2 regions of the Paenibacillus sp. LRG-1 genome follow, and region 1 is predicted to be linked to the other one. Evidence: riboswitches for the same ligand, from Rfam matches in the RefSeq annotation. Region 1 holds a riboswitch; the other holds the start of a gene.

The links. A riboswitch is a leader RNA that binds a small molecule or an ion and turns the genes downstream of it on or off. The one in region 1 is predicted to bind FMN.
Region 2: it holds a riboswitch for FMN, as region 1 does, so the genes downstream of both, ACUUJN_RS06550 (DMT family transporter) here and ribE (riboflavin synthase) in region 1, are expected to answer to the same signal.

Annotation. Positions count from the first base shown of each region.
Region 1 is NZ_CM170126.1:3,617,639-3,629,789, forward strand. Features, by position in the region: gene ACUUJN_RS16065 (D-alanyl-D-alanine carboxypeptidase family protein) at 1-976, opposite strand, end outside; gene ACUUJN_RS16070 (protein-glutamine gamma-glutamyltransferase) at 1,185-1,907, shown strand; gene ytfJ (GerW family sporulation protein) at 1,999-2,490, opposite strand; gene ACUUJN_RS16080 (DUF2953 domain-containing protein) at 2,620-3,333, opposite strand; gene scpB (SMC-Scp complex subunit ScpB) at 3,500-4,111, opposite strand; gene ACUUJN_RS16090 (segregation and condensation protein A) at 4,080-4,874, opposite strand; gene ribH (6,7-dimethyl-8-ribityllumazine synthase) at 5,047-5,511, opposite strand; gene ribB (3,4-dihydroxy-2-butanone-4-phosphate synthase) at 5,591-6,274, opposite strand; gene ribE (riboflavin synthase) at 6,335-7,000, opposite strand; FMN riboswitch at 7,332-7,505, opposite strand; gene ACUUJN_RS16110 (IDEAL domain-containing protein) at 7,574-8,041, opposite strand; gene ACUUJN_RS16115 (thiamine pyrophosphate-dependent enzyme) at 8,261-10,549, opposite strand; gene ACUUJN_RS16120 (2-oxoacid:acceptor oxidoreductase family protein) at 10,549-11,562, opposite strand; gene ACUUJN_RS16125 (peptidylprolyl isomerase) at 11,814-12,151, opposite strand, start outside.
Region 2 is NZ_CM170126.1:1,502,995-1,515,145, reverse strand. Features, by position in the region: gene ACUUJN_RS06590 (ABC transporter substrate-binding protein) at 1-818, shown strand, start outside; gene ACUUJN_RS06585 (formate--tetrahydrofolate ligase) at 843-2,474, opposite strand; gene ACUUJN_RS06580 (hypothetical protein) at 2,687-2,995, opposite strand; gene ACUUJN_RS06575 (DUF6933 domain-containing protein) at 3,096-3,599, opposite strand; gene ACUUJN_RS06570 (response regulator transcription factor) at 3,868-4,575, shown strand; gene ACUUJN_RS06565 (sensor histidine kinase) at 4,577-5,521, shown strand; gene ACUUJN_RS06560 (ABC transporter ATP-binding protein) at 5,630-6,553, shown strand; gene ACUUJN_RS06555 (ABC transporter permease) at 6,546-7,241, shown strand; FMN riboswitch at 7,363-7,507, shown strand; gene ACUUJN_RS06550 (DMT family transporter) at 7,680-8,627, shown strand; gene ACUUJN_RS06545 (methyl-accepting chemotaxis protein) at 8,868-10,898, shown strand; gene ACUUJN_RS06540 (carboxylesterase/lipase family protein) at 11,044-12,151, opposite strand, start outside.

The DNA of each region.
Region 1 (12,151 bases):
CATGTAAAGGATATGCAAAGCTTGTACCTGTTAATAGTGGGTAACCATCGATAGGTTGCTGCTTGTCTGTAATCGGAATGAGCGGATAATATCGAAATCCGTAATCAAGCATATGGGCATGATCGTTCCAATCGTCCCCGTCATTCAAGGTAACAGCAGCGAGCTGGCGACCGTCCCGTGTGGCTGAACTGACCAGACAGCGAAATGCTTTTTTGGTAAAGCCTGTTTTCACCCCGTCAGCTCCCTCATACAGCCGCAGCATTTTGTTTTTGTTGTGCCATGAGTAGTCCCAAGAATCGTTGGGATTCGGTGCTTTTTTCAGTTCTGTTTTTACGATACGGGCAAAAGTTGGATTATGCAGCGCATAAGCAGTAAGCCGGGCCATATCATTGGCTGAGGAATAATGTCCCTCGGCATCCAGCCCGTGCGGATTAGCAAAATGTGTATGGCTTAGCCCAAGCTGAACCGCCTTGTCATTCATCAAATGGACAAATCCCTCTTCTGTCCCCCCCACATGCTCAGCAATGGCAGAAGCGGCATCATTACCAGAACGGAGCATTAAGCCGTACAGCATATTTTCCAGCGACATTTGTTCACCCATTTGCAGAAAAAGCGAGGAACCTTCTTTTGCATACGCCGTTGGACTCACCTTTACCCGGTCCTGCAAGCTTCCATGTTCAATGGCCACGATCGCTGTCATAATTTTGGTCAGGCTGGCAATACGTAGCTCCCGGTCACCCTCGGTAGAATAAATGATTCTTCCTGATGTGACATCAATTAAAGAAGCAGCCTGTGCATGGGTTCCTAATGCGGGCGGTGCTGCTTCTGTTTTTATCGCTCCCCGAACGGGCTGCGGACTTAGCAACGTAAGCGGCAATGACGAAATAAGCAGAAGTACCAGCGGCAAAACAAATGCGCGTGCCTTATTCAAGAAATGGCTGTGGTCCGCGTGGATGTGTTGCTTTTTTTTAAACATTTGGATTCCTCCGGTTTTGAGCAAGTCTTGTACCATTCTATGTCCAAGCTGTTCAAAGTATGTCCACCTTTATAACAGAAAATTCCTTTACAGGACAGCCATTAGCTGCTCCTTTTTCGCTTTCTTTCTACACAAACTAAGCAACATCCCTCCCTGAATACATATATATTAGTTACTAAACGTTAAATATGGATCGAGGGGTTATAACATGCAGCGACTACAGTTTGAAATGATTTTAAGATCACGGATTGTAGAGTCCGCAGAAGCATTACACCGTAGTGGTGTATCCTTTGCCACATTTTCTACCGCACGTTGCAACCAGCAATTTTGGGATTTAACGGAAAAAGGTGGCTTTCAGATCAAAGCAGGTGTCACACCGGCACAGGGGATCAGAGATATCTTTTTAAACGGACATCAATACGCTTTTGAATGTGCAACAGCTATGGTTATTGTGCTGTACAAAGGAGTGCTGGATTCCATTTTGGAAAGTGAGTTTAATCGGATTTTTGCAGATATGCTGCTGTATGACTGGCACTATGACAGCGACCTCAGACTCATACAGCAGCAAGGAAGTCATAAAGCGGCTCCCGGCGATATTCTGTATTTCAACAATCCGGATGTGTCGTCTGAAACATTGGAATGGAAAGGAGAAAATGTCGTTAAGCTGAAGGAAGACTTGTTTTATGGACATGGGATTGGCATCTTGCCGGCGAAGGGTATTATCGATTCCCTAAATCAACATCGTCGACCGGAAGCCACGGTATCTGCTTATTTGACGGATGAAGTGATCTATCCGGACTTCATCTACCTATCCCAGTTTGCTGCCGAAGGAAATCGAAAAAATGAAATCTCGCTGCATACTTTGTATCAACAGGAATACAGTCACCATATACATGCTGTCATTGGGGGAAGGCAGTATATTCGGGGATAGGGCCAAGTACAAGCAGAAAAGAAGGTATTCCTTAGCCTATACTCGGCTTTGGGATACCTTCCTGAGAGAACGCTTTTAATTTCAATAACTTTTACAAGTAAGCCGGGCCAGAATTACTGTGATCCGTAGCAACATCTACAGGTACCTGTGGGGGTGGAGTCTGCAAGTTGCCGCCTGCGTTCTGGAAGATAGACTGAACCTTATCAATCAGGTATGGCGTGGAGTCAATGAGCTTCTCAATCAGATGCGTTTGATTGTCCAATGGAACGATTTGTGCCCCCTGTTTGCCAACAACCAGAAAAGCAATGGGATGAATAGATACACCACCACCGCTACCGCCTCCAAAAGGATGCCCTTCCTTCCCGCTATGATTACCCGACGCCGAGGAAGTATGAAGTGCCTCTTCGTCTACGTTAAAATCACTTCCTCCGGCAGCGAAACCAAATCCTACCTTACTGATTGGCAAAATAACGGAACCATCGGGTGTTTCCACTGCGTCTCCTACAATCGTATTCACATCTACCATGGCTTTGATGTTTTCCATTGCGGTTTGCATGAGCCCTTGAATCGGGTGATCTGACATGATTTATTCCTCCTCTGCTTATCTCAAGCGTAGACTGCCTTTTCTTTCGCTATTGTGCGCAGGGGTTCAAGGAAATATGTATGTCATTCGATAGTTCAGAAAGGATTGAGTTTCACCTCTCTCCACAGTTTATCTTTCACTGTTAGCTTGAACATCCTCGGTTTTTTTGGAAAAAACCCGTTTCCACGCCTCCGGTCCACCCGGAACGCGCCATATGCGGTAAGCTAACATAAGCATAGAGAAAATCAAATAACCAAGCGACATATTTGCTTCACAGGTCAAGGTGGTAGTAAAACGTAAGCGATCCACCCAATAGGGCACGACAAACAGCTTCGGGATACAGTCCACACGTACAAAGCTGGTAGCAAAACCGATCAAGGTCGTTTTCAATCCCCATAAAATACCGGTTGAGGTAGCTGTATAAGCCGCATCAGCAAGACTTATATTGGTAGACCATTCCATTTTGGACAACGTCACATGCGCCAAGGTATGTCGCAACCATCGATGTAAGGATTTCGTTCCCTTGAGCAAAACCCGTATATCATGTATAAATTGCTTTATTTTTTCTGTATCAATATTTCCGCTATCCACGGAAGCATCCGTTTTATGTATGTTTTTATTGCGGTCAAGCCGATAGAGAAGCCCTTTTTTTAAACCTGTTATGAGAATGGCCGGAATATCGTAATTCATTTTAATCATCCCGTATAGAAATCTGATCTCTAGATGCGCCCGATCATCATTGTCATGTTTGGCAATATCCAGCTTCAATCGAATACGAGAGAGCAGAATAGCCAGCACAAGTAATATAACGACGATGATGGCGATACTGATCCATTTCCACACTGGCGAGTCCTCCCTACCTTTTTGCTATAGATATCATGGCAAAAATAGTATGACCGTTCGCCGGAAAATCATGCATCTTAAAATACCAACAGCCAGCCCCCAACTACGTGAGGACTGGCTGTCTGTTTGAGCTTTACATAAGTGAGCCGCAAGATCCGGAGCAACTTTATTGGGATTCAAGATCTAGATCGTTGGCCGCAGGCTGGCTGCTCTCCAGACGCTCGAACAATAATTGAGTCTCTTCCTCCAAATTGTCCGAATCCTCGAACAACTCCGGTTGCGGTAGATCTGCCAAAGAGCCCAGACCGAAATAATCCAAAAATGATTTCGTCGTTCCGTACAATATTGGCCGTCCGATGGCTTCAGCTCGACCTTTCTCTTCAATGAGCTCCTTGTTGACCAGTGTATGTATGGCCCGCTCGGATTTGACACCCCGAATCTCTTCGATTTCAACTCTTGTAATGGGCTGGCGGTAGGCAACAATGGCCAGCGTCTCCAAAGCAGCTTGAGACAGTGAGGCACGTGCCGGAGAGTATGCGAGCTTTTCAAAGTAAGGTGCATGTTCGGATAAAGTTGCAAGCTGATAATGACCGGCAATACGGACAAGTTGCAAGCCCCTTCCCCCCTGCTCCATGTCCTGCTTCATATCTTCCAAGCACTGTTCAACCAGCTCTTGCTGCTGCTCTACAATGTCGGCGATCTGCTTGGTGGACAACCCTTCCTCTCCTGCGAGAAACAGCAGTCCCTCAATAATTGATTTCAGCTTCAGATAATCCATTAACCCGTAAATCCCCTCTCCACTCCATTACAATATCATCGAAAAGCTTCTCCTGATAACAGAAAATTTGCTTCATTTTCATCAGTTCAAGGATAGCCAAAAAGGTCACAACCACCTCATGCCGATACATATCCTCATGCATCAGCTTGGAGAACAGTAGCCGTCCTCCGTTCCCCAGCATCTCTAACGCCCCGATAACTTGCCGGATACGGTCCTTAACTGAAATTTCGTCTCGATGAACACGGGTTACCGTCGTACGTCGTTCTGCTTTGCGCAAAGCACGCTGAAAGGCCGCGACCAAATCGCTTGCATGCAGCCCATGCACCGGATTTGCGGGTTCAGTGGGCAGGAATGCGCTTAGATCTTCTGGCTCCTTGCCATAAATTAGACTCCGCTCCCACTCACGTTCACTTAGATGGCGAGCAATCCCTTTATATTTACGATACTCCACCAGCTTGCGGACCAGTTCCTCACGTGGATCATAATCCTCTTCCTCATAAAAATCCAAATCGTCATATTCCATCACAGGTGGCTTGGGAAGCAACAATTTACTCTTAATAGATAAGAGCGTCGCCGCCATCACTAGAAACTCGCTCGTAATGTCCAGTTCCAGCTCCTGCATACTGTGCAAAAAAGCCATATACTGATCAGTAATATCGCTAATCGGGATATCCTGAATGTCGATCTCGGCTTTATCAATCAGATGCAACAGTAGATCCAGCGGACCCTCGAATGTTTCCAGCTTGTAGTTTACGACTGTCAATGTGCTTCCCCCTGCCTTACTCCAATCATCATTCAACAATACCTTTCCCTATAGCACTTATGCTCTACGTTATCAATCCCTCTTTCTGTAGTATATACGTCATCGCCTTGCTTAACAATCCAATCCCTTTTCACCTTGCAGTTTATACCGTTCTATTCAGCTATTCCTATAATTAAAATTGCTTGCCGAGATTGGCCATTTCAATCGCAGCCAATGCAGAATCCCAACCTTTATTACCAGCCTTCGTACCTGCTCGTTCAATAGCCTGTTCAATGTTTTCTGTCGTCACTACCCCAAAAATAACAGGCACTCCCGTTTTCAGGCTGCTTGCTGCCACACCCTTGGCCACTTCATTGCAGACGATATCATAATGTGAAGTAGAACCACGGATGACCGTACCCAGCGTAATTACGGCATCATATTTGCCGCTTGCAGCCATTTTTTGTGCAATCAGTGAAATTTCAAATGCACCCGGAACCCAGGCTACATCAATTTCATCTTCCTGCGCACCATGTCGTTGAAGGGCGTCAATTGCGCCGCTTAACAGCTTGCTCGTAATAAACTCATTAAATCTGCCCACCACAATACCATATTTTAAACCGTTCGATACGAGATTACCTTCTAGAAAACGTGCCATGTTTAATCAACCTCTCATAGTTTAATTATTTAGGGACTTCGGATAATACTTCAGATTTACTTGGAACCGAGATGTATTTTTACAATGACAAACGACGACGGTAGTCCACCAAATGCTGAATACTGATCAGTTTCAATTGATGTCGCTTGGCGACCACTGCCAGATCAGGCAGGCGGGCCATTGAGCCATCTTCCTTTATAATTTCGCAAATGACCCCAGCAGGCTTGAAGCCACTGAGTCGGGCCAGATCAACAGCCGCTTCAGTGTGACCAGCACGCTGCAAGACACCACCATCGCGAGCAATCAGCGGGAACATGTGACCAGGCTTGCGGAAATCACTTCCTGTGACTGCTTCGTCTGCCAAGGCGCGTACAGTCAAGGAGCGCTCGGCCGCTGAAATACCCGTTGTTGTCTCCATATGATCTACCGATACCGTAAAGGCAGTACCGTGGAAATCTGTATTTTGCTCTACCATAGGATGCAATTCCAAAGCCTCAGCTCTTTGTCGTGTGATTGGCACACAGACCAACCCGCGACCTTCTGTAATCATGAAATTAATGACCTCAGGCGACGCTTTTTCAGCCAAAGCGATAAAATCGCCTTCATTTTCGCGCTGTTCATCATCCACTACAATAACGACTTTACCGTTTTTTAAATCCTCCAACGCTTCTTCGATGGAATCCAAACGAATCTCTTCGTCATGTTCCAACTCGCCATGCTCTATGACGTTCGCCATTGCACTTGTTTGGCTACCTCTATCCATAACACTTTCCTCCTTATGTCTTGTGCCACGAATGCTCCTAAACAGGCTTACCATTCAATATCAGGCAAAGCCGTGTTTCGCCAAATAGTCCAAACTGAGAGGAGCTTCTTCTACTCTCTCCGCCTCCGCTGCACCTCTGTAATTTAAAAGCTGTTCTACATATTTGCCCAAAATATCACATTCGATATTGACGGTATCCCCCTCACGTTTGGCTTGTAAGGCCGTTTCGGATAAAGTGTGGGGAATAATAGATACGGCAAAGGTATCTCCCGTACGCTGTGCGACTGTGAGGCTGATACCATCAATTGTGATTGACCCTTTGAGTAGAATATATTTAAATAATGTTTGATTTTTAGGCTCAACTTCGAACACAACTGCATTCTGGTCTGATGTCACCCCTCGAATCGTTCCCGTCCCGTCCACATGTCCTTGCACGATGTGTCCTCCGAACCTTCCACTCGCCGTCATCGCTCGCTCCAGATTGACTCGGCTGCCGGATCTCAACTCTTTCAGATTAGTGCTGCGAAAGGTTTCCGGCATCACATCAACCTTAAAGTCTTTCGAACCAATCCGTATCGCGGTCAGGCAAACGCCATTCACCGAGACACTGTCTCCTATCTTCAAATCGCCCAACACCACGGAACCCGAAATCCCCAGCACCATCGCTTCACCGCTTTTGGAAATAGTTTGAATGCGACCCACTTCCTCAACTAATCCGGTAAACATGCCTTCACTCCTTTCCACTACATTTCAGTTTATCCCTAATTCATCAGCTATAAGCGCAAAAAACCCCCAGTTCGGATTCAATCCGTCATGGGGGTGATGAGAGTCACATTTGTAGTATACAAGCGCAGTTCATATGCATCTTAAGACGACATGAAATCATAGGTTTGCCAATAGAAAGCATGACTGAGGATACAACCAAATACGCTCAGAACACCCATCAAAAAGAAAGCTTAAGCAAGCTATCGCCCGATGCTGTCCTACAACGAAATAAGCCGTACGCACAATTGGGTATGCTAAAAATCGGCACATGTCACGTCATGCACATGCGCTTCGTATCCTTCTCCCATCCAGACTATACTGTCGGTCCCGGATTTGCACCAGGTCCACCTTCTGCCGATCATTCAGCATCCGGGTCACGGACTAAGCCATGCTGTTTCTCACAAAAACGATCCACAAACATGTCATCACCGCCGGTGGGGAATTTCGCCCCGCCCCGAAGGATCTTGCTCTTATTTAATTGAATTAACATTAAACTTGTTACGTATATTAGCACCGACTTCTAAAAAAAGCAAGTTATCTAATAGAAGCGCCTGCTTTGGTTTTGACATATTGGCTGGAGAGTTCTTCAAACCAGGTTTTATCATTCATATGAAGCGCCAAGTCAATCAGATCGGCCAGCTCCTCGACTCCCAACTCTGTTGCATGATCAAAGGTAATTACGGCTGAAGCAACAGGTCCCCGCCCTTCCTCAGAACATGCCTCATAATCCAGTCGCACATCAACATGTCCGTCAATAAACTCGCATTTCAGAAAATAAATAATTTCACACATTAAAATGGGGCGTACTTGTGTTTCTAACACGCAATCCATCACCTTGGCAGAATAATGCTGGTTCGTCAGTGTGAATTTGTGTTCTGTCGCTGCCAGCGAGGCCCGTCCAAAATCGTCCGTAAACTTTAGTTCTACTGGCTTGATGTTCATAACCTTAGGGATCTGCTTCTTTATAATTTCGATTATTTCAACTGTATTCAGCTTAATCATTACCTGCACCTCATTGCATCTTAAAATTCAGAAGAAAACTTTTTAACGTGCCTCTTATAGGCCTCCACTCCTATATCGGAAATCATTACCTGTTTTTTTATGCTTGAACCCATAAACGACAAAAAAGATTCTTTGCGCAATAAGCGCAAAGAATCTTGATCGAACCACTACAGTAACAGCGGCTAACAATGCTAATCGATGATTATGCAAAAAACAGAATTATAGCTCTGAAATTTCATGTTTCTTTTTCAGGGTAGTCCAGCGACGCTCAATCTCCTGCTCAAAGGTAGCCAGCGTAGCCTCTTCCTTGAGAAGATGCTTCGTTTTACCCATTAATTTCAACCATTCTGCAGCTGGAATCCGTTTTCCCTTGTCTTCCGGATTATACGTAATCGTCGTACTGCCTTGCTCTATTTCGTACAAAGGAAAGAAACAGGACTCGACTGCGGCGCCCACAATGCTGGTGCCCAGTCTGTCTTCGGATTTCCAATTCAGCGGGCAGGCGCACAGGATCTTACCATAGGCCGTACCCACGTTGTTCGCATACCATTGAGCTTTGGCTGCTTTACGCAGCATATCCTGCGGATGACTTTCAGCTGCTGTAAAAGCATACGGAATGTTACAAGCAGCCATGATTTGCACGGTATCCTTGTGATGCCCTTGCTTTCCTTTTTGCATTTTCCCTACACCCGACGTACTGGTCATGTGACCGAGCGGAGTGGAGTACGATTGCTGTGAACCTGTATTCATGTACCCTTCGTTATCATATTCCAACATGATCAGCTTATGATTACGCAGAGCCGCACCAATCGCAGAACCCATACCAATATCCATCCCACCGTCACCACTGATCATGATAAAGGTCGGATCGTCCGACATCTCAATTTCATTGCGGCGCTTCATTTCCATATAAGCTTCCAGCGCTCCCGAAAGTGTAGCAGCCCCGTTTTGAAAAAGATTGTGGATCATCGGTTGTTTGTGTGATGTATATGGATACCCTGTCGTCGTCACATATACGCAGCCTGTCTGGAACAGCACGACAATATCCCCTTCAATACCTTTGAAAAACAGTTCCAGCGCAGACAATGCCCCACATCCTGGGCAAGCCCCGTGACCTGGTGTAAGACGGCGTGGTTTGGTCGTCAACGATCGCAGGGGTGGTACCTTGACTTTGAGCTTCCCGGTCGCCTCGTCCGGCGTAACCTGAATCAGACCCGTACGGTATGCATTGCCACGTGGCGGTTGCATAACTTGCGGCATCACCTTGTCCGGTGAACCCGGATTAATTCCGTAATAATCAAAGGACTTCTCGGCTCGTCCGGCCTCTGCCGCCTCAATCGCAAGCTGGAAGAACGCCTCTGCATCTTCCGCATAAAAATCCTTGCCGCCCAAGCCAAATATACGACTCAACACGAGTGTCCGGTTCAGCGGGTCCTCCTGCAAGGCCGCTTTAATTTCATGCGTTAAATTACCACCGTCTGCCCCATACGAATCTGCACGTTCACCTACCAGCAGCGCCTTGACATCGCGTAATGCTTCCCGCAGTTGTGCGGCTGGGAACGGTCGGATGATATTCGGACGTATCACACCAGCTTTAATCCCGCGCGCGCGGAGTTGATCCGCCACATCCTTGGCCGATTCAGCCGCCGAATTCAACAGGAATACCGCGACCTCAGCATCCTCCATATGATACAGATCCAAAATCGGGTATTCCCGACCGGATAAAGCGGCATATTCTGCTGCTACCTGCTCATATACTCCTTCTGACAGCTTCAGTGCTTCGGATAGCTGAACATGATTATTCGTCAGGTCATCACCGTTCATATGCGCACCCACGGTAACAGGATGATCAAAATCCGTAATATTCGGATAATTCAAGTTCGGGTTAGGACCTACAAAACCGCGCACGGTCTCAGCATCGGCAAAATATTGCACTTTACGTTTTTGATGGGACGTATAAAAACCGTCATATGCGACCATTACAGGCAGCCGAACATCGCTATGCTCTGCGATTTTTAGTGCCATGATGTTCATATCATACACAGCCTGTGGTGTACTTGCCGTCAAAATGACCCAGCCTGTATTCAAACCATAGTACAGGTCCGAATGATCCCCGCGAATATCCAGGGGACCACTAACAGCTCGTGTCACCAGATTCATAACCATTGGAAAACGGGTACCTGACTGAACAGGTAACTGCTCCAGCATGTACAGGAAACCTTGCGAACTAGTGGCGTTCACAACCCTCGCTCCCGCTGCGGCAGCTCCATAACAAATCCCTGCCGATCCGTGTTCTCCGTCTGCTGCAACCAGCTTAATATTATGCTGACCTCTCGTTCTCATCTGATCCAGATACTGCGCTACCTCGGTAGATGGAGTAATCGGGAAATATCCCATCATATGATAATTAATCTGCGCAGCCGCCGTAGCTGCCATTTCATTACCGGATTCGAACGTTGTCACTTGCGCGGCGCCTGTCTGTTTGAGTTCTTCCTCCAGTTTTGCCATTACGCACGCCCTCCTTCATATGCCGGAAATTGGTGGGCAACTCGATTCTGTTCCGCCCATCCCCATTGTTCGCGACGCGAGCTTAATGCCCCCGACGGGCAAATATCTACACATTTCAGACATCCTTTGCAATACTGGTAATCAATTCCTTGCAAAAATGCCATCATTCTTCCGCGTTTGTCTGCTTGCTCTTCCCATACAAAACAGTAATCCGGGCAAATCGAATCACACTTGGCACAATGGGTACATTTATCAGCTTCATATTCAGGCACATATCCCTGACGTGAACCACTAACATCTCTCGTCATGCTGTTTCCCTGAGTTGCAATAACGCCCCCCAGTAGTTGGGTTTCGTATCCCAGCAATGGCTGCGGACGTTCAAAAACCCGATCCTCTGCGTCATCAGTAACCGGATATACGTGCAGTTCCATTTCATCATAACCACGGTTAAACGTACGCAGATTAGGTTCCACTAACAGTGGATTTTTCTTTTCAAAGGTACTGCGTATAACCGATCTCATCGCTTCCGGGTCCAGGAAATCACAGACACGGAACAAGGCACCGAGCATGGACGTATTTAGTTTGGTTCGCTCTTCCAGTGCGATGCCCATCGCATCCACCACCGCTAATGTACCGGATACCAGTCCCAAATCAGCCCGTATTTCTTCTGCTGGACGTGTGGAATTAACCACTACAATCCCATCCGCTGGCAGTCCGCTGATTACATTTACCGTTTTGTATAACGTTTCATGGAAAATGCCTACCACATGCGGTTGCTCAATCGGACTGTGATCCCGAATATCGACCTCTGGCTCACAGAAGCGGACGAAGCTTTTAACCGGAGTTCCCTTTTTTTCCGAACCGTAGGACGAAAAATTTGAAGCATTCAGCCCCAGACCAAGCACCCCGGTTTCGGCCAACATTTTGCCAGCCAGATTAGCGCCGAGTCCACCAATGGATTCCAGCCGGATTTCAAAAAATCCGAGTCGATTTGTGCGCGTTAAAATAGACAATGTGATAAGCCCCCTTCTTTTCCAATCCTTACTGAGTTTGAATACTCATATAAAATAAATGGAAAATGCATTCTTATGAAAAGGCTATCACAACACTTACTTTTCGAATGTGATCTTACGCACTGTAATGCCTACGTGATTGCGAAAATCAATAAACCGTCAAACAAAAGACAACAAAAGCCGCCCTGTCCAAAGACAGAACGGCTTAGGTGCAACGCTATTTAAAAAAGATCATGTAATTAACGGTAAAATTACACGTCAAATACTTTAACCTCTTTCATTTTGTCGCCTTGTTTTACAGCATCAATGAATTCCATACCTTTGGTTACTTTACCAAATACAGTATGTACTCCATCTAAATGTGGTTGTGGAGCGTAGCAGATAAAGAATTGGCTGCCACCTGTGTTGCGACCTGCATGAGCCATGGACAGAACGCCTTTGGCATGCTTTGTTGTATTCGTAGCTGTTTCACAGTCAATCGTGTAACCAGGACCGCCTGTACCGTTACCGATTGGACAACCACCTTGAGCCACAAAGCCCGGAATGACACGGTGGAAGCTCAAACCGTTGTAATAACCGCTGTTTGCCA
Region 2 (12,151 bases), 2.1 Mb from region 1:
ATTGGACGGGTCACCATATTCACATTCCGCGCCGAGCAAGCCGCATCATCTATCATGGAGAAACGATGGGCGATCTATTGGCATTAGGGGCCAAAGCCATCGGTGGAAGTCTGCGACTCAGTGAATACAGCGTCTATAAACATCGTCTTGTGAATGTCGCCGATGTGGGCCTTCCACTGGATATTCGCTTGACCAGCGCTCTTGATCCCGATCTAATTATCATCGCCAATTCGGATGAACAGGAATATGAGCGCATTGCTAGTATCGCTCCCACCGTCACCTTCAACTCCTTCGCCACACTGGAGGAACGGATGCGTACACTTGGCGTCTGGCTCGGTAAGGAGCGGGAGGCCGAACGCTGGTTGTCTACCTTTTCAGCCCGCAATCTGGCAATGTGGCAGCAGCTCGGTACGCAAATCACAGCCGGAGAAACGGCCTCCGTCTTCATCTTCGATCATGGTGATCGGCTCTTTGTCATGGGTATGTCCGGATTCTCGTCGGCCCTCTACCACCCACAGGGCTTTCAGCCCGTTGAGCTGATCCAAAAGGTGCTCGACGCGGAACAAGGCTTCGCAGAAATAGATCCGAACGAATTGCCTGATTACGCCGGGGACCGCATTTTTATGCTTGTCCCAACAGCTCCAGAATCCAAACGTACGCTGGAACGTATGATCAGCAGCCCTCTCTGGCGCAGCCTTCCTGCTGTACGTCAAGGTCGGGTATATTTCGTAGAAGCTGACCGCTGGAACTGGAGCGATGCCATGACCCGGCAAAAACTGCTTACTGCACTGCCCAAACTGCTTGGCACTCCATCCTGAGAAGCTGCCATTTTTCTAAAGATACTACATTAGACCTTGAATGCTCCCATCTGCCTCCAGCGACATATGCTCAGCTGCTGGGGATTTGGGCAATCCTGGCATCGTCATAGTATTGCCTGTTTCCACGACCACAAAGCCTGCCCCTGCGGACAAAGAAACGCGGGACACGTGAATGGTAAAGCCCTCCGGTGCACCTAGCAGAGAAGGTTGATCTGAGAAAGAATACGGCGTTTTGGCCATGCATACAGGCAGTTGTCCAAAACCAAGCTGCTCCATACCGGCCAACGCCCGTTTGGCCGCAGGAGTGTAAGCTACCTCTGCCGCACCGTAAAGTTCCTTCGCAATGACACTAATTTTCGCTTGCAAATCAAGTGTATGCTCATACAATGGTGCAAAATGGGCTTTGTCCTCCTGGAGCAGGTTGAGCAGGCTTTGGGCTAGCTTTTCTCCCCCTTGGCTTCCCTGTGCCCACACCTGTGACAGCTCTGCGGGTACACCCAGCTTGCGGCATTCCGAAAATATTAGTTCCAGCTCGGCCTCGCTATCTGTTACAAAATGGTTGACCGCTACCAGTACTGGCACGCCAAACTTTTGCAAATTCCGTACATGCCGGTTCATGTTGGCTAATCCAAGTTGCATTTGCTCCAGATTTTCTGCGTCCAGCTCATTTTTAGCTACACCGCCGTTATATTTCAGCGCTTTGGCGGTTACGACCAACAAAGCCGCATCTGGCTGCAAACCGGATTGACGGCACTTGATGTCAAAAAACTTTTCTGCCCCCAGCTCAGCCCCGAATCCAGCCTCCGTAACGACCACCTCTCCCAGCTTCAGGGCCAGCTTCGTACCGATCAAACTACTGCATCCATGCGCAATATTCGCAAAAGGTCCGCCATGCACAATAACTGGAGTTCCCTCCAACGTTTGCACCAGATTGGGTTTCAATGCTTCCCGAAGCAGCACAGCCATACCTTCCACCGCATGTAGTTCCTCAGCTGTTACCGTTTCGCCATCTTCGTTATAACCAATCACCATCCGACCCAATCGCACTTTAAGATCGTCCATATCTTCACTTAAACATAATACCGCCATCACTTCTGAAGCCGAGGTAATCAGAAAGCCACTTTCTCTCACCGCTCCATTACCTGACCCCAATCCGGTCACAATATTTCGTAAACTCCGGTCGTTCATATCGACAGCGCGTTTCCACACGATCCGCTCCGGTTTCAACCGCAAAGCATTTCCATGAAACAAATGATTATCGATCATCGCTGCCAGCAAATTATGCGCAGCTGAAATCGCGTGAATATCACCTGTAAAATGCAGGTTAATGTCTTCTGCCGGAACAATCTGGGCTTGTCCTCCCCCGGTTGCTCCTCCTTTCATGCCGAAGCAAGGGCCAAGGGACGGCTCACGCAACGCAGCAACGGTTTTATGCCCCAGCGCATTCAGCGCCTGTGACAGCCCGATGGTTGTCAGCGTTTTTCCTTCTCCCGCCGGTGTGGGATTCATCGCCGTAACCAGCACCAGCTTTCCATTCGGGCGATCCTTTAACTGCTCCCACAGGGACGGGTTCAGCTTCGCTTTATATTTTCCATACGTCTCCAAATGTTCTTCTTCAATTCCTGCTTCTTTGGCTATATCAATAATCCTCTTCATCTTTCGTTATGTACCCCCCGTTTTATAAGTCTGACTGATGGTGCCAAACCCTGTATCGTTTTATTTTACCAAAGTGTGCCGCTTATTGCGCTATGATTCATTTCATCGCAAGCGTTGCTATCATGTGAGTTATAAAAAAAGAGCATTCCCCGCCCGCATGGACTTTGGTGGATGCTCTTTTGATACGTCTCGTTTAACAAGCAGCTCTCAAATTAACCTGCAAAGTTAGCAGCGTAATTTTCAGCAATAAATCCCTTAGAAATCAGGATAGCTTGGGATTTCTTAGTAGCAGGACCATAGCCTTGGGACAGCAGATCATTAATATGTAAGCGGTTATAGATGAAGCAAAATACAAAGTTGGACGCCCCACTCGTAAGGATCGACACCAGAAAAATAATAACTGCCCACTTCCAATCCCCTCTAAACAACGCAGGGAAAAAACCGAAAAAGAGCGTAGTCCATGAAAAACCTACTTTGCGTTCCTTGATCATTCCAGTTTTATTTCTTAATTTAATTTTCATTTACCCCTTACCTCTCTTTATATAGTCTTTTAGAACTATATTAGATTATATAGGACAGAGGGAATAAATGGAACTTAATTTCGGTAAAATCATAAATTTCTCAAATACTCTCTAGTTTATAATGCTTTTCTAGCATTTCTTTAAAAACATCAACAGGGTACTTGTATTCAACAGTTTTGAAAACAATCCGGTTATTCCACTGGTTTTTTTCCAGCTCGCACCCATGCTCCATATCCAGTTCCTTCATGATAAAAATAATCTCATCCAAGGTTCCCATTACACTATGACTATTCGTCGTCGTAGCCAGCATCTGCTCGCCTTCCTGTGTGTATGCCTTTACAATCTGCTCATCAAAGCCTTCACTGATCATTAATTCCTTCAAAGCTTGCACAAAAAGAACTGGCAGGTTGTTGTACTGCGATTTTTTGATCCCAAAAAGCGTGATGCTTAAGCGGGATATATCATGCATAAACACTATATTTTTTCTTCGATTAAGTAAAAACAAGCTGGCATGCCAACTATTCAAAGGCGGATAAATATCAACTTGAAGTGGTTCAGTCTCCCATTCCTTCAGCAGTTTTTGTGTTCCTCGTATAACAAACATTGTTGCTCTCCTTTATTGACGGTCCTGTACCGCAGCGTGATTCGACATACCTAGTCTCGTACATGAGGCATGTCCCGGATATTATAACACCGTATTCCAAACATCCGATTATAAACTCTTTCAGTATAATATAGGGGAATGATATATTACCAGACACATTAATTTTCCCTTTGGATATTTTTTATGGAAATCCCCTCCACTGCTCTATATAATTCAGGTACAGTTCGTCACGCGAGCTTAATCTAAAAATTAGGGGTGTTCCACACCTATGTCACAACATATTTTACTTATTGAAGACGATCTATCTATTGCCGAAATGCTACTCAAAGCACTCACTAAGGAAGGATACAGTCTAACCACTGCCTATGACGGGGAAGAGGGGCTTCTTGCCTTTGAACGTCATACCTATGATCTGGTACTGGTGGATTTGATGATGCCGAAGGTGGACGGTATGGAGGTGATCCGCCGAATCCGTACCCACAGCGCCGTACCTATTCTGATTATGTCAGCCAAGGACAGCGATGTGGATAAAGCGCTTGGACTGGGCTTTGGGGCAGACGATTATGTTGCCAAACCTTTTTCAATGCTGGAAATGACCGCTCGTATTCAGTCCGCGATCCGCAGATCTACTACATATGCCCGTCAGCAACAGCAGGAGGAACAGCCGCAAGCACAAGTTTTGACCTACGGCAGTCTGCGCATTGATTTTGATCATTTTACAGTCATACGCAATGAAAATGAAATTCAGCTAACAGCCAAAGAGTCCGATATTTTGAAGCTGTTTGTAGCCAATCCGAATCGGGTATTTACAAAAGCACAATTATACGGATTTATTTGGAAAGACGATTATATGGGCGACGAGAACGTGATTAACGTCCATATTCGCCGCCTACGTGAGAAAATCGAAGAAGATCCCTCTCATCCTGTCCACATTAAAACGCTATGGGGCATTGGCTACAAATGGGAGAATGGCTGATATGAACATCGAAAACATTTCTGAATGGATTGTCGGTCTCATCATGTCAGTCGTTATAGTATGGTTTTGGCGGGAGCGTATGGCCTATAAGCGCAAAATAAAGGATATCCGAACCCTACTAGAGCGGATTGTGACGGTGAACCATGCGGAAAAGCTGCTATATGTCACAGGTGACGTTGAACTGCAACGACTCATGACGGAAATTAACCGACTACTGGACTTGAATCTCAGAGTGTCTGCAGATTACAACCGTAGCCAAATCGCTATGCGCAAAATGATTTCGAACATTTCCCACGATCTCAAGACCCCGCTTACGGTTGTGCTTGGATATGCCGAGATGCTGGATGGCGATCCGACTATTTTGCCAGAAGAACGTATAAAGCTGCTATCCAAAATTCATCAAAAGACAAGCGAGGCGATTGAGCTGATCGGCAGCTTTTTTAGCTTGGCGAAGCTGGAGGCTAATGATACGGATATTCCGTTGACTCGACTAGAAGTGGGAGAACTGTGCAGACGCAGTATTTTGGAGTTTTATGACCTGCTGACCGCACAGGGGTTTACTGTGCATATTGAGATCCCAGAGCACCCCATTCATGCCTTGGGGAACGAAGGAGCGATTGGGCGGGTACTGAACAATCTGATCTCGAATGCCATTCGCTACGGGGCAGACGGACGGACGCTGGGTCTGGCTCTATCGGAACAGCAGGATACGGTGTGTATCGAGATATGGGATCGTGGGAAAGGCATACAGGAATCTGAGCAGGACAAGGTTTTTGAACGCATGTACACACTGGAGGACTCCCGCAATAAGGCGGTACAAGGCAGCGGACTGGGCCTTACGATTGCCAAACGCCTGGTTGAAGCGATGAACGGAGAAATTCAATTAACTAGTAGACCATATGAGCGGACGGTCTTCTCTTTTACATTGAAGAAAATCAACTATTAGTCGAACTAAACATGCTCAACTTAATAAATTTGTAAGAATCACGAAAGAAAAATGAACATTTCGCCCTTTATCCTTGAATTATCAGCAGTATACGAAGGGAGAACACCCATGACTTACGTAATACGTACACATCAGTTGACCAAGGCCCTGAAGGGCAACGAACTTGTAGCGGGAGTCAGTATGAATGTGCGCAAGGGAGAAACCTATGGCTTTCTCGGTCCTAACGGGGCAGGCAAGACGACGATAATGAAAATGATTACGAATCTGCTCAAGCCGACATCGGGTGAAATTGAATTATTCGGTGAAAAATTAACGCCGAAGTCGTATCATCTGCTCGGACGGATGGGTTCAATTATTGAATACCCGATTTTTTATGACAGGCTGACGGCACAGCAAAATCTCGAACTTCATTGTGAATATATGGGCTACTATAATAAGCAGGCTGTTCGGGATGCCCTGGAATTAGTGAATTTGCGAAATGTAGATGACAAGCCGGTAAAGGATTTTTCGCTAGGAATGAAACAACGTCTCGGGATTGCGCGCGCTATTGCGACTAAGCCAGAGTTACTCATTTTGGATGAACCCATTAATGGTCTGGACCCAGTGGGAATCAAGGAAATCCGCCAACTATTCCACATGCTATGCAAGGAATATGGGATGACCCTGCTCGTGTCCAGTCATATTTTAGCGGAAATAGAGCAGATTGCGGATACGGTAGGCGTGATTAATCACGGACGACTGATTGAGGAAGTATCGATGGAGCAGGTGCGGGAAACCAATACGGAATACATCGAATTTACGACCAACGATTGTAAGAAGGCGGCCTACGTCCTCTCCCATCATTTGAGCCTGAATAATATAAAGGTGATAAATGAACAGAGTATACGTATTTACGATACAAATGTACCGCAGAAACAAATTACGAAGACGCTCATCTTAAATGATATAGAGGTGGATTCCATTCATCAGAAAAGCAGCACGCTGGAAGACTACTTTTTTCGCCTGTTAAACGGAGGTGATCTCCATGCTTAAATTGATGCAGTTGGAGCTGAAAAAATTCCATCTGACGGGTTATATCCGTTCAGCCCTGATCGCCAATGCATGCATTCTTGGGCTGCTCTGTGTTATTGCGCTGGAAAGTCAAAGTGAAGGAATACCTGAATTCACACAGTACACTCAACTATTGGATCTAATAGACAATTTTGTAAGAGCTACATTTATTGTGTTTGCTTCCGTTCTCCTATGCCGCTTTATCGTCGGGGAATTTAAGTCCAAATCGATTACGATCTTGTTCATGTATCCGATTCATCGTCAAAAGCTGATGATCGCCAAACTCTTGGTCGTATTACTGTTCACGTTCTTGTCCATTATTATTTCGGAAATAATCATTACGGCTGCTATTCATCTGCTCAACCAGTTTGTTTTGATTGTACCGGATAACCTTACTCTTTCCATACTGGGGCAACAATCAGCACGGACGTTAATCAATGCCGTTGCTGCCAGCTTTATGGGACTGGTTCCGCTGTATATGGGGATGCGAAGATACTCTGTACCCACCACCATTGTGACCTCAATCCTGATTGTAGCATTGCTTTTCTCCAATAATAACGGCGCTACACTTAGCTCCATAGCCCCCGTGCAAATCGGCTTCTCTATACTGGGAATGCTTGTGGCTTATGCGGCGATTCGACGTATTGAGTATAAGGATATTACCTCGTAATATGTAATTTCGTAGAGCGCTTTCAAAAAACAGATGAAAATCATTGTTCGATATACACACATTTTTCACTGGACTTCATTCTAAAACAGGTATATCCTATAGGAGAAATTAAAAACGGAATAAGGATCTTCGGGGTAGGGTGAGATTCCCAACCGGCGGTATGGCTCATGGAGCTAAGCCCGCGACTCTGTATCTGGCAACAGGATACGGACTGATTTGGTGAGATGCCAAAGCCGACGGTAAAGTCCGGATGGAAGAAGATCGAAATATCAACATGCCGCGAAGTGGATGAATACTGCGTTATTGGTTTTGCAGTAACTTCATTTAACTTGCATAAAGCGGCAAGTTTATTTGATCAACCCCCGTCTTGCATGGCCTTTCGCCATGGACGGGGGTTTTTGTGCCACCGGTCCTGTATTCGCAAGGAGCTAATTGAGTATGAGTCAATCTTCTACTGTACTAACATCCAAAGGTTTTGATCGTAGCTCCCACATGAAAAATGGTTTTTGGCTGGTCGCAATTGGAGCAGCCTTGTGGGGCGCAGACCCGCTGTTTCGTATTATTTTGTTAAAGTCATTTACTTCAACACAAATTGTACTAATGGAGCATGTGCTGCTTTTCCTCGCTCTGACACCGATGTTGTGGAAGCATCGTGAGGAGCTCAAAGCGGTACGGCTTCGTCAAGTTTTCGCTATTTTGTTCGTCTCGTGGGGTGGCTCGGCTCTGGCCAGCGTAATTTTCACCATGGCACTCAGCAATGGTGATTTGAATGCTGTACTCTTACTCCAGAAGCTTCAACCCTTGGTCGCTATTATTCTAGCTCGTATTATTTTGAAGGAAATGTTGCCGCGTCATTTTGGATTATTAATTGTCGTCGCTCTGTTCGGGACGTATCTTCTGACCTTCGGTTGGTCGCTCCCCTTCGGACATGTTCGTGATTTTGTCCAGGTCGGTAGTCTACTTGCACTCGGTGCAGCAGTTCTGTGGGGCGGTTCGACAGTCATGGGAAGTTACTTGCTTCGTTCAATGAAATATGAAACGGTAACCTCCCTCCGCTTCATGGTCGCGCTCCCTCTGCTGATTGTCCTCACCTCCGTAGAGCATGCGCCATGGAATATGCCTGCCGGTACATGGGCGGGCGCAGCTGTGATTATCAATCTGCTATTGCAGGCATTGCTTCCGGGTCTTCTTAGCTTATTGTTGTATTACAAAGGCTTAAGTACGACCAAAGCGTCTTATGCTACGATGGCAGAATTAAGCTTCCCCATGGTTGGTGTCGTGATTAACTGGATCGCATTTCAGCAAATTGTCACTGTAGCGCAATTGACTGGTTTTATGCTCATCTGGATTACGCTCTTTATGATTTCACGTCAGCAAAAAAATTAACAGTTCAATGTCCCTTTCATGACTCACCCAAGCCAAATCGTGAAGATGCTTTTGCATCTCTGATTTGGCTTTTTATGTATTCGTATTCATATAAATCATAGTTCTTTAGACCTATTTTCCGAAAAAAGTGTCTAAAACATGCAATTATTCCTCGTTTCTCAAAGATTACATCTATAAAATTCGTCGGTTTCTGTCGAATAAAACAATGTAGTGATCATCAGACACAGAGGAGCAATAACTATGACTAAAACAAAACAAACAGTTCCGTGGTGGAACAGGTTTCTCAAGCAGTTTTATTTAATGAGGACAAGATTAATAATATCTTTTTTGGCTGTGTTATTGATTCCGAGCGTACTTATCGGGTACTTTTCCTATCAGGGGGCTACGACACAACTCAGTCAGCAAATGGGCGGTTCCGTATATACGAATCTGTATCTGATCCGAAGCAATGTCAATCAGTATGTAGCGCCCATTATGAAAGATCTGGACGTGCTTACCACTGAAATCAAATCTGATTCCATTGGTACCAACCAAGAGGCCCTTCAGAAAAAGTTGGATGTCATCGTCAAGGCTCATCCCGAGCTAGATGCCGCGCTTCTCGGCAATGCGAAAGGGCAATACATACGTTCGCCGAAAAAACAGGAGGACGATTATGACCCCCGGGAGAGAAAATGGTACAAAAATGCAATGCTGGAAAAGGGCAAGGTATTCGTCGGTGTTCCAGTTGCCAGCGTCACGACAGGGAATTTAGTCGTTAATATATCGGGAACGCTGGAGGACGGTGAAGGAGCTGTTTCATTGGCTTTGAATCTGGACAAAATGGGTGAAAGTCTGCAGTCTGTCAAGATTGGTGAACGCGGAGGACTCATTATTGTTGATTCTGAACATAAAGTTGTATCTGGGACTGGAACAGCCTTTAACAAGGCAGGCAAAAAACCTGCTGACGCCATAGAGGGACTTCCCGAAGTGGCGACAACCGTCGAAAATGATACTCCTTCCATGTCGCAAATTCAATTTATGAATCGAGATATGCTGGCCTTTACACTTAAGGACCCTCTCACCGGTTGGAGCATTGTCGCACTGTCGGATCTGGAGGATTACAGTGATGCAGCCCAACCGATTCTGAAGCAAAGCCTGATTGTGATTGTCATTTCCATACTTGCCGCTGCAATCATCATTGTGCTTATGGTCCGCTCGTTCTTAATTCCGCTGCGCAAGCTGCAAGCAGGAACACGCATCGTCCGTGACGGAAATCTGACCGAACGTGTTAATCTATCCAGCAAGGATGAGTTCGGCGAACTGGCACAGAATTTTGACCAGATGACGCATTCCTTGCATACGATGGTTTCCGAGGTCAATCAAACGTCCTCCCGACTTGCTTCCTCTTCTCTGATGATCAAGGAAAGCACAGAGCAAACGACGGAGTCCGTACAACACGTAGCGGAAACGGTTATGGAATCCGCGGAAAATGCAGCCACCAGCGCCGAGGCGTCCGAGCAAACCGCTAATGCCGTTGAAGAAATGGCGAAGGGTGTCAGCACCATTGCCGAATCGGCAAGCTCCATCGTGGATTCAGCAGGACAAACCGAGCATGATGTGGCTCAAGGCAGTCAAATGATCAGCCATGTGCGGACACAAATGGACCGTATTCTGGAAGCTGTAAGCCAAACAGCTAGCCTGATGGATGAGCTATCCCAGCTCTCAGACGATGCGAAGCAGATGAATACAGCTATTGCCGCTATTGCCAAGCAAACCAATTTGTTGTCTCTGAACGCGTCTATTGAAGCTTCCAGAGCAGGCGAAGCCGGGCGTGGATTTGCCGTAGTCGCTATAGAGGTACGCAAGCTGTCTGAGCAATCCAAGGAAAGCGCGGATTCCATCAGTCAGATCATTACTCAGATGCTCGATTTGATTCAACGCTCCACCGCTACCATGAACGGTAATGTTCGTAACCAGGTAGGTGAAGGATTACGTATTAGCCAAGATGCAGAAGGTGCATTTACGAATATTGAACGCTCTACATCTCATATCGTGGAACAAATTCAAAGTGTATCCGCTGCAGCTGAACAAATCTCAGCCAGTACAGAGGAAGTTTCCGCTACTGTCACCCATTTGGCAAGTCTGTCTCGCAATTCAGCGGACAGTTCACAGACAACATCTGCTGCCGCTCAGGAGCAAATGGCGGCCATGGAGGAAATCGCATCTTCGTCTCAGGAGTTGTCCAACATGGCGCAGGATTTGCAACAGCTGGTTAAGCGATTTAAGATTTAACTTACACATTGCATCGTTGCAATTTCATGCAAGTAAGAATGAACAGCAATACATCTTATGACTAACAAAAGCCTTCGTCCGTATACAAATTACGGGCGAAGGCTTTTTACATTAGAGTTCTTAGGATGCTCTCTCTCTTGTCTACTTATAGGGTCATCTGACCGATTAACTGACGGCGTCTATCTCCTTCGGGGTCGTGCTCTACCTTAATATCCTGATGGAAAATAGCTGTAGTCCGCTCTTCCCTGTCGTACATTGGCCAAGCCGCCTCCGACAGCACAGGCTTCCCATCACGTGCAAAAGCAACCCATGCCTGCTGCATAGCTTGAGCCAGCTTCTGCATCGACGGTTGAATCTCTAATCCAAGCTTACCTAGCAGCTCCAGATTATCGAAAACAAACGCAATTTCGGCACCGTGAACCGCTTGTCCAAAGGTAGGATGCCCCGGCAATGTCCAATCAAAACGATACATCCATACAGGCGTATGCGCCGACTGCGCAACAGCAAGAGCCAACGCAGGACGCCAAAAAAATAGATCAGTCAACATTTGCGCCTGTCCCTCAATCGTAACCGGAAATGGTTCTATCAGGTCGCCGATGTCTGACATGCCCGTCATCATCTCCAATGCCTGACTCGCTGTTGACTTGTTCATTAGATGGGATTCTTTTCGGATGAAATAGGCCCCCTCATGCAAGTTCGTTCCAATCAAAACGGATACCTGCTTTGCTGAACCTTGCGCGATTGCAGACAGCGGTACATCTGGCAAGGTCACACCGTCCACGACAGGTTGATAGATCATCGCCATCCCTGGTCCGATGACTTCATGCGTCTTCGCCATAGCTAGCATCAGCGCATCTGTCGGCAGCGTAAACAACCGTTCTGGATGCTGAGTGTCCACACCCAGCTGCTGCAGATACACAGCCGTCACTTGTTCAGCCTGTGAAGTTGACAATACCTGCGACGCACCACTCTGCAAAATCGCACGCTGGAACAGTCCCTCAGCTGCTGGCATCGCCAATAAAGCGGCAATACTCATCGCCCCTGCCGATTCACCGAACACCGTTACTTCGTCCGAGTTACCGCCAAAGGCAGAGATGTGATCCCTAACCCATTCCAGCGCAGCGATCTGATCCAGCAGTCCCGCATTAGAGGTCAGGCCATCTCCCTTTGGAGTCAGATGCAAAAATCCTAACGGCCCTAATCGATAATTGATCGTAACAACCACAACATCGCCACTCTTCGCCATGCGTTCC